Regions from separate parts of the Roseateles sp. GW821-FHT09H10 genome, predicted to be linked through region 2. Evidence: riboswitches for the same ligand, from Rfam matches in the RefSeq annotation. Region 2 holds a riboswitch; the other holds the start of a gene.
What was found. Region 2 has a riboswitch for glycine ahead of gcvT (glycine cleavage system aminomethyltransferase GcvT). Riboswitches for the same ligand answer to the same signal wherever they lie in the genome.
Positions count from the first base shown of each region.

Region 1: linked by a shared signal. The riboswitch ahead of AC07OY_RS18365 (TonB-dependent receptor domain-containing protein) and the one ahead of gcvT (glycine cleavage system aminomethyltransferase GcvT) in region 2 are both predicted to bind glycine.

Region 1 covers NZ_JBWKOB010000003.1:600,657-605,142, reverse strand. The annotation lists gene AC07OY_RS18365 (TonB-dependent receptor domain-containing protein) at 1-2,757, opposite strand, end outside; glycine riboswitch at 2,997-3,108, opposite strand; glycine riboswitch at 3,117-3,206, opposite strand; gene AC07OY_RS18360 (propionate--CoA ligase) at 3,267-4,486, opposite strand, start outside.
Region 2 covers NZ_JBWKOB010000007.1:50,763-55,248, reverse strand. The annotation lists gene AC07OY_RS26285 (amidohydrolase family protein) at 1-1,615, shown strand, start outside; gene AC07OY_RS26280 (hypothetical protein) at 1,665-2,501, opposite strand; glycine riboswitch at 2,581-2,677, shown strand; glycine riboswitch at 2,697-2,811, shown strand; gene gcvT (glycine cleavage system aminomethyltransferase GcvT) at 2,839-3,951, shown strand; gene gcvH (glycine cleavage system protein GcvH) at 3,970-4,344, shown strand; gene gcvP (aminomethyl-transferring glycine dehydrogenase) at 4,365-4,486, shown strand, end outside.

The DNA.
Region 1 (4,486 bases), on a different contig from region 2:
GCCGCCCTGGCCGAAGTTGCGGTAGTCGATGGGCGGGCGCCGGCCCGTCAGGTTGCGCAGGTTGGCGCTCAGCGTCAGCGCCTTCATCGGGCGCCAGGCGAGGTTGTAGTCGAGCCGGTTGTAGGCGGCCAGCTTGCACTGGTCCGCGGACAGATTCTTGTTGGTCGTGCAGTCCTCGACGCTCCAGCTGGTGTCGTAGTAGTCGCGCGTCAGCGTGGTGCTGGACGACCAGAAATAGGACAGGGTGTGCGTCCAGGCGCCCCACTCCTGGCTGGCGCGCAGCTTGAAGTTGAAGCGTGCATAGCCCCAGCGCCCGGCCAGGTTGTCACCATAGCGCAGGTCGGAGGTGCTGTACTGCTTGTAGCTCAGCAGATAGGTCGAGTCGAAGCTCAGGCCCAGCCGGCCCAGCGGGTTGCTGAACTGGCCGTTCATGCTCCAGTCGATGCCGCTGGTCTGGGTCTTGGCGAGGTTCTCGAACTGTCCGCTGACCAGGCTCAACCGGCCCGCCAGCGGCTTGTACTTGGCCACCTCGGCCGCATTGACAAAGGTCGGGTCGTTGTTGAAGTTGGGGGCGCGCACGATGGTGCCGGCGGGCTGCTGGGCCTCGGCGCCGAGCAGATCGGCCGTGCCCTTGGTGCCGATCTCGTTGGTGCGGGTCACGGCGTAGTAGTCCAGCGTCGTGCTGAAGGCCTTGAAGGGCTGGAAGGCCAGGCCCAGGTTGACGATGCGCGAGGTCTCGGGTTTGAGGCCGGGGTTGTTGCGCACCACGCTGGCCACGCCGCGGCGGCATTCGTCGATGTTGTCGGCGCGGGCCTGCAGCAGGGTCTTGTTGGGGTCGCTGTCGGGCAAGGCATTGGCCTGGGCGATCAGGTCGCGGATCAGCGCGCTGGCGGCGTCGCAGCGCTTGGGGTCGCTGACGCCGTTGTCGAAGGCCGATTTGCTCGACGTGGCGCTTTCGGTCAGGTTGGGCGCGCGAAATCCCCCTTCCACCGAACCACGCAGCATGAACTCGGGCATCAACTGGGCACGCAGCGCCAGCTTGGGCGAGAAGTGGGCGGCAAAGCCCGGGAACTTGTCGAGGCGGCCGGCGAGCTGGGCGTTCAGCTGCCGGGTGACGGGCAGGTCAGCCTCGACGAACAGGGCGCTGAAGCTGCGGCCGGCATCGGCGCGAACGGTGCCCAGGCCGACGATGTCGCCCGAGCCGGACAGGGCGTCCGGCGCGATCTTCATGCGCTCGTGGCGCAGCTCGAAGCCGGCCGCGAGATTGATCGCCCCGCCGGGCAGGCGGCCATATTCGCCCGACACCTTGCCATCGAGGAAGGTCTGGGTGACCTTGGCGTCATAGCCGATGGAGGGGAAGAGCTTGTCCAGCACGGCGGCGCTGTTGGCCTGGCCGATCTTGTAGCCGTTGGGCTTGTTGAAGAAGTCGGCGTCCAGCACGTCCTTGTTGTAGTCGCCGATGACTTCCTTGAAGCCGCTGTCGCTGATCAGGCCACGCTGGCGCTGGACGGTCCTGCCGCCCATCACGCCGGCGGCGGTCTCCCAGTCCCAGCCGTTCCAGTCGCCCTTCACGCCGGCCAGCAGGCGGTACTGGTCGGTCTGGACATGGTTGGCCTGGCCGTCATCCATGAAGCGGTAGCGGAACTCGACCTCCTCGCCGGTGTGGTTCAGCGGATGCTGGGCCGGCAGGCCGCGGTAGTAGAAGTTGCGGGCCGCGTTGGTGTTGGGGTCGCCCCAGACGACGCTGCCCAGGCCCCAGCCGTAGTAGTTGTGCGCCGCCTGGTAGGTGTTCTTGGTGTTCGAATAAAGCAGCTCGGAGAAGCCCTGCAAATGCTCGGACAGCTTCAGCTTGGCCGAGACGATGCCGCTGACGCGATCGGCCGACGGCTGCACCGAGAAGCGGTCGTAGCGGTCGTACATGCACAGGGTGTTGGACGCATTGAACAGCTTGCAGCCGGCTATCGGGCCCTGGCCGATGATGTTGCCGGGGTAGCTGTAGCTGGACGGCGTGTCGAAGCCCGGCGAGAACTCCTTGTAGGCGGGGTTGCTGTGTTGCAGCACGTCGCGCCAGAAGAAGTCGCCCCGGTGGTAGTAGTCGACGTTGGCGAGGATGTTGTAGCCGTCGCGATCGAAGTTGCCCACGCCGGCCGTGATGGCAGCGGCCTGATCCTTGAACTGCTTGGCCTTCAGCGAGCGCTGGGTGTTGGCGCTGACGGTCAGCCCCTGGAAGCTGCTGCGCGTGACGATGTTGATGACGCCGGCCACGGCGTCGGAGCCGTACAGCGCCGAGCCGCCGCTCTTGAGCACCTCGATGCGCTCGATGGCATCCACCGGCAGCGAGTCGAGGTTGGAGAACACCTCGTTGTAGTCGGCCAGCGGATAGGCGGCGATGCGGCGCGAGTTCAGCAGCACCAGCGTGGACTGCTTGCCCAGGTTGCGCATGCTGGCGCCCGAACCGCCATTGCCGAAGGAGTTGCCGCCGTTGAGGTCGGACAGCGAGTTGTTGTTGAAGCCCGGCAGCGTTTCCAGTAGATCGCGCGTGGTGGCCACGCCGGAACGCTGGATCTCGTCGCGAGTGAGCAGCGTGATCGGCGACGCCGTCTCGTCGTCGATGTTGATGCGCTTGATGCGGCTGCCGATGACTTCGACGCGCTCGATCTGTTCGGTGGGCCGGGGCGCCTGGGCGCTCGCGCTCAGGGGGATGAGGCCGGCCAGGGCGAGGGCGGCGGCCAGCGGCTTCAGGGCATTGGGTTGCATGCGAACTCCTGCAGGAAAAAAGGGCGAACGACTCCACGACGCGGCCGCGAATGCAGCGCCGGATGGCAAAAAAGGGGGGATGGCCGGGCGCGACGGCGCGCTCAGCCCGTGGCAACAGCGATCAGCAAAGGGGGTGCAATGCCTTGCGGCAGCACGACATGGCAGGCTCTCCGGCGCAGTGGTTGAACGACCACGAAACGGCGAGGGGTGGCTGCCCCTTCACTGTTTCGCGCCGCTCCCGCTGTCCCTGGTACCTGAGAGATTCACGCCCCCGGGATGGCCCCGCGGCGCTTGCTCCTTCGGTGGGGGCGTGCGTGGCCTTGTCAGCTCACGCCGCCCCGCTCTCCAGCGTCGGCTCCTGTGACAAACCAGTGTTGGGCCTGAGCGTGCATGGGAGGTTGCGCCTTCGGCGGCGATCAGCAAAGACCGCGCTCTCCTGGGATGTCGGCGTGCACGATAGGCAGCGCCATCCCCTGCCGCCGCCCTGGTTTACGCGAATCGGGTAGGCCCTAGCTTTGCAACAAGGCCTTCACCTGGGCCAAGGCACTGGGGTCGTCCAGCGTCGTCAGGTCGCCCGGGTCGCGCCCTTCCGCCACCGCCTGCAGCGCGCGGCGCAGCAGCTTGCCCGAGCGCGTCTTGGGCAGCAGGGTCACGAAGTGCACGCGCGCCGGCCGCGCCACCGCACCCAGCTGGCTGTCGACATGCTTCATGACCTCGCCTTCCAGCGCGGGCGAGGCCTGGCCCGCGTCGCGCAGCACGGCAAAGGCGATGGCGACCTGGCCCTTGAGCTGATCCGCCACGCCGACAACGGCGACCTCGGCGATGGCCTTGTGGCCCGAGATGCATTCCTCTATTTCTCGAGTGCCCAGCCTGTGGCCGGCCACGTTGATGACGTCGTCGGTGCGGCCGAGGATGAAGGTGTAGCCGTCGGCGTCGCGCGTGGCCCAGTCGAAGGTCGAATAGACCTGACGTCCGGGCACGCTGCCCCAGTAGGTGTTGATGAAGCGCTGGTCATCGCCCCAGACCGTCTGCAGCGCGCCGGGCGGCAGGGGATGCTCGATGACGAGCACGCCCTTCTGGTCCGCGCCTTCCAGCGTCGCACCGGTGTTCTCGTCCAGCAGCTTCACGTCATAGCCATACATCGGCACGCCGGGCGAACCGAAGCGCGTCGGCACGGCCTCGACGCCGGGGATGTGATGGGCCACCGTCAGCAGCGGCCAGCCGGTCTCGGTCTGCCAGTAGTTGTCGATGATGGGCACGCCCAGGCCCTCGGCGATCCAGCGCGCCGTCGGCTCATCCAGCGGCTCGCCGGCGAGAAAGAGCGCGCGCAGGGACGACAGGTCATGGCGCTTCAACAGAGCCGCGTCATGCTTCTTCAACACGCGCACGGCGGTCGGCGCGCTGAACATCACCGTGACCCGGTACTTCTCGACCAGGCTCCACAGCACTGCCGCGTCGGGGTTGACCGGCGTGCCCTCGTACATCAGCGTCGCCATGCCGGCGATCAGCGGGCCGTAGACGATATAGCTGTGGCCGACGACCCAGCCGATGTCGCTGGTGGAGAAATAGGTCTCACCGGCCTTGCCGCCAAAGATCCAGTCCATGCTGGCCGCGAGCGCCACCGCATAGCCGCCGACATCGCGCTGCACGCCCTTCGGCTTCCCCGTCGTGCCGCTGGTGTACAGCGTGTAGCTCGGCGTGTTGGACTCCAGCCAGGCGCAGGGCACGC
Region 2 (4,486 bases):
CGAGATCGCGCGCAGCGACGCGGCGGCCGAGTACAGCGTGTCGCCGGACGGCCAGTGGCTGGGCTTCGTCGAGCGCTTCCACGCCTATGTGACGCCGCTGCCGGCCGTGCAGGGCCAGTCCGGCAAGGTCATCACCGTCGGCTCCAAGATGGACGCCCTGCCGGTGCGCCAGCTCGATGTGAACGCGGGCACGGCACTGCATTGGAGCGGCGACAGCAAGAAGCTGCACTTCACGCTGGGCGAGGAGCTCTTCACCGCAAACGCGGAAGGCAAGGACAAGGCCACTGCGCAGAAGATCGGCTTCCAGCAGGCCAGCGACAAGCCCAGCGGCAAGATCGCGCTGACCGGTGCCCGCATCGTCACGATGAAGGGTGACGAGGTCATCGAGGGCGGCACCGTGCTGGTGGACGGCAACCGCATCGTGGCCGTCGGCAAGGACGTCACTGTGCCCGCCGACGCCAAGCGCATCGACGCCGCCGGCAAAACCATCGTGCCCGGCTTCATCGACGCCCACTGGCATGGCGCCATGAACGACTCCGGCCTGATCCCGCAGCAGAGCTGGGTCAACCTGGCCTCGCTCGCCTTTGGCGTGACGACGTTGCACGACCCGTCCAACCTCAGCTCGGCCATCTTCACCCAGGCCGAGATGCAGCGCGCCGGCGTCGTGCTGGGTCCGCGCATCTACTCGACCGGCACCATCCTCTACGGCGCCCGCACGCCCTTCTATTCCAACGTCAACAGCCTGGACGACGCGCTGACCCATCTGAACCGCCAGAAGGCCGAGGGCGCCGTCAGCGTGAAGAGCTACCAGCAGCCGCGCCGCGACCAGCGCCAGCAGGTGCTGGAGGCCGCGCGCCAGACCGGCATGATGGTGGTGCCCGAGGGCGGCTCGCTGTTCCAGCTCAACATGAGCATGATCATCGACGGCCACACGACGGTGGAGCATTCCCTGCCCCTGGCCGATGTGTGGGAGGACGTGAAGCAGCTGTGGAGCCAGAACGCCGTCGGCTACACGCCGACGCTGAACGTCGGCTACGGCGGCCTGGACGGCGAGCACTACTGGTACGCCCGCACCGAAGTCTGGAAGCACCCCCTGCTGAGCCGCTATGTGCCGCGCACGGTGCTGGAGCCGCGCTCGGTGCGCCGCGTGACGGCGCCCGAGGAGGACTTCAACATCATCAAGGTGGCGCGCACGGCGACGGCCCTGTCACGCGCTGGCGTCAACACCTCCATCGGCGCCCACGGCCAGCGCGAAGGCCTGGGCACGCACTGGGAGATGTGGATGTTCGTCATGGGCGGCATGACGCCGCACGAGGCCCTGCGCACCGCCACCATCAACCCGGCGCGCAACTTCGGCTTCGACAAGGATCTGGGCTCGCTGGAACCGGGCAAGCTGGCCGATCTGGTCGTCATCGACGGCAATCCGCTGGCCGACATCCGCCAGACCGACCGCATTGCCCAGGTGATGCAGAACGGCCGCCTGTACGACGCGATGACGATGAACCAGGTCGCCCCCAGCGCCAAGGCCCGCAAGCCGATGTTCTTCGAAGGCGCCGACGGCAAGACCATGCCCATCGACGCCGAGGCGCTGGAGTCCGCCCACCTGGGTGACTGAGTCCGACGCCTGACAAAGGGACCCTCGGCCAGCCAGCCGAGGGGCATGACTAGGCGCGCGTGAAGCGCCGCCGGGCCAGCAGCACGGCGGCGCCGCACAGTGCCATGGCCAGCGTGCCCGGCTCGGGCACGGGTGCCGCCTGCAGGTAGTTGAATCCCGAGCCCGAGGTCAACGTGGCCTGGTTCTGCTGCACGCCGTTGAGCCAGACCGTCATGCCGCCCCAGCGCAGCGTGTGCGACAGGTCGAATGCCGCCGTGGCCAAGGCACCACCGTGGCCATCGTTGGCCGTCTGAGCCACGCCCGTCAGCTCCACGGTGAGGGGCAGCGTGTGGCCGGTCAAGAAGGTGGCCGTGCCGGTCAAAGTGCCCAGCGGGGTGCCGAAGTAGCCATGTTTGGCCAGCGCCGGCGAGTTGTTGTACAGGGTCGCATCACCGCCCAGGTCGTAGGCGCCGCCACCCATGTCCGCCCTCACCTGCCAGGACGCCGAGCCGATGTTGGACGAGCCGACGCTGAGGCTGCCGTCGAACAGCAGCTGGAAGTTCACGGTCACCTGGGTATTGGCCGCCACACCCGGCAGGTCAAGCTTGAAGTCGTCGCGGAAGCTGGCGCGGGCCACGCTGTTCAGGCTGCCCACGGAGGTGCCGTCCACCTTCAGCGTGCCGATCTCGGCATAGGCATGCGCCGTGCCGCTGGAGTTGAAGCCGCCGGTCACCAGGCCACTGCTCAACTCAGCCGACCCGGCCTGAGTCAGCACCGTGTTCAGCGCGCCCGTGCCCCCGGAGAAATTCGGGTTCACGCCCAACTGCACCTGGACATTGGTGACGGCGCCGGCGGGAACCGCCAGAAAGGCGATCGCCAGAGCAAGCGCGGTGCGGATGGGGTGCATGGGCCGTCTCCTCATAAATGATGGCTGCGAGTCTGCCCCTAGCTGCTTGGCCGGACAGCCCCCTAGATGTGAATAGAATCCTCACTCGTCAGGAGAGCGCCCCGTTGATGTTGGGGGCCGCCGAAGGCGCAGGGCCCACAGCTCGAACGCTCAGGCAAAAGGACTGACAAAACGCCACCGGTGGCAGACACTGGGGCGTTCCTCACTGGAGAGAGGCCAGCCCTTGAGCTGGTCCACCGAAGGGGCAAGCTTGGCGCGGACTGCACACCGCCTTGTCAATCTCTCAGGTACCCCGGACAGCGAGGACATCCAAACCCGAATTCCGTCGGAGCTCTTGATGTCCTCTTTGCTGCAAACGCCTCTTCACGCCCTCCACGTCGAACTCGGCGCCAAGATGGTGCCCTTCGCCGGCTACGACATGCCGGTGCAATACCCCGCCGGCGTGATGGCCGAGCACAAGCACACCCGCGCCGCTGCCGGCCTGTTCGACGTGTCCCACATGGGCCAGGTGCGCCTCGTCGGCGCTGATGCCGCCGCCGCGCTGGAGACCCTGGTGCCGGTCGACATCGTCGACCTGGGCGTCTTCAAGCAGCGCTACGCCCTGTTCACCAATGAGCAAGGCGGCCTGCTGGACGACCTGATGGTCTGCAAGCGGCCCGACGACCTGTTCGTGGTGGTGAACGCCGGTTGCAAGGAGCAGGACATTGCTCACATGCAAAAGCACATCGGCAGCCGCTGCGAGGTCATTCCCGTGCCCGAACGCGCGCTGCTGGCCCTGCAAGGCCCGCAGGCCGTCGACGTGCTGAGCCGCCTCAACCCCGAGGTCGCCAAGCTGACCTTCATGACCGGCGGCTTCTTCAACCTCGACGGCATTGACACCTTCCTGACCCGCTCCGGCTACACCGGCGAGGACGGCTACGAGATCTCCGTCCACCAGGACGACGCTGTGGCCCTGGCCCGCAAGCTGCTGAGCCATGCCGAGGTCAAGCCGATTGGCCTGGGCGCGCGCGACTCGCTGCGCCTGGAAGCCGGCCTGTGCCTGTATGGCCACGACATCAACGAAACGACCACACCGGTCGAAGCCGCCATCACCTGGGCCATCCAGAAAGTGCGCCGCGCCGGTGGCGCCCGTGCTGGCGGCTACCCAGGCGCGGCGGTCATCGACGAGCAACTCGCCAACGGTGCCGCGCGCAAGCGCGTCGGCCTGGTCGGCAAGGAGCGCATGCCTGTGCGCGAGGGCGCCAAGATCGTGACCGCCGACGGCAGCGAGATCGGCACCGTCACCAGCGGCACCCTCGGCCCCACGGTCAACCAGCCGGTGGCCCTGGCCTATCTCGACAAGGCCCACACGGCCGTCGGCACCGAAGTCTTCGCCGTTGTGCGCGACAAGCGCACGCCGATGATCGTCTCTTCCACCCCCTTCACCCCCAACCGCTACTACCGCGGCTAATCCACGGAGCCTTCAACGATGAGCATCAAGTACACCCCCGACCACGAATGGCTTGACGTGCATGGCGATGGCACGGCCACCGTCGGCATCACCGTCCACGCGCAGGACGCACTGGGCGACGTGGTCTTCGTGGACCTGCCCGAAGTCGGCAAGACCTATGCCGAGAAGGAAGTCGCCGGCGTCGTCGAGTCCGTCAAGGCCGCCGCCGACGTCTACATGCCCGTGGACGGCGAGATCGTCGAAGTGAATGAAGCCCTGCGCGACGACCCGGCCCTGGCCAACTCCGACCCGCTGAAGGCTGGCTGGTTCTTCAAGGTCAAGCTGAGCAACCCCGCCCAGCTCGACGCGCTGATGGACTCGACCGCCTACGACGCCCTGCTCAAGACTCTGTAATTCCTCGAAGTAGACCTGCCATGCCGACGCCGCTCTCCCAACTCGAAGACGCCTCCGAATTCCACGCCCGCCACATCGGGCCGGATGCCGTCGATGAATCCCTGATGTGCGCCGCCGTCGGCGTGGCCAGCCGCACCGCGTT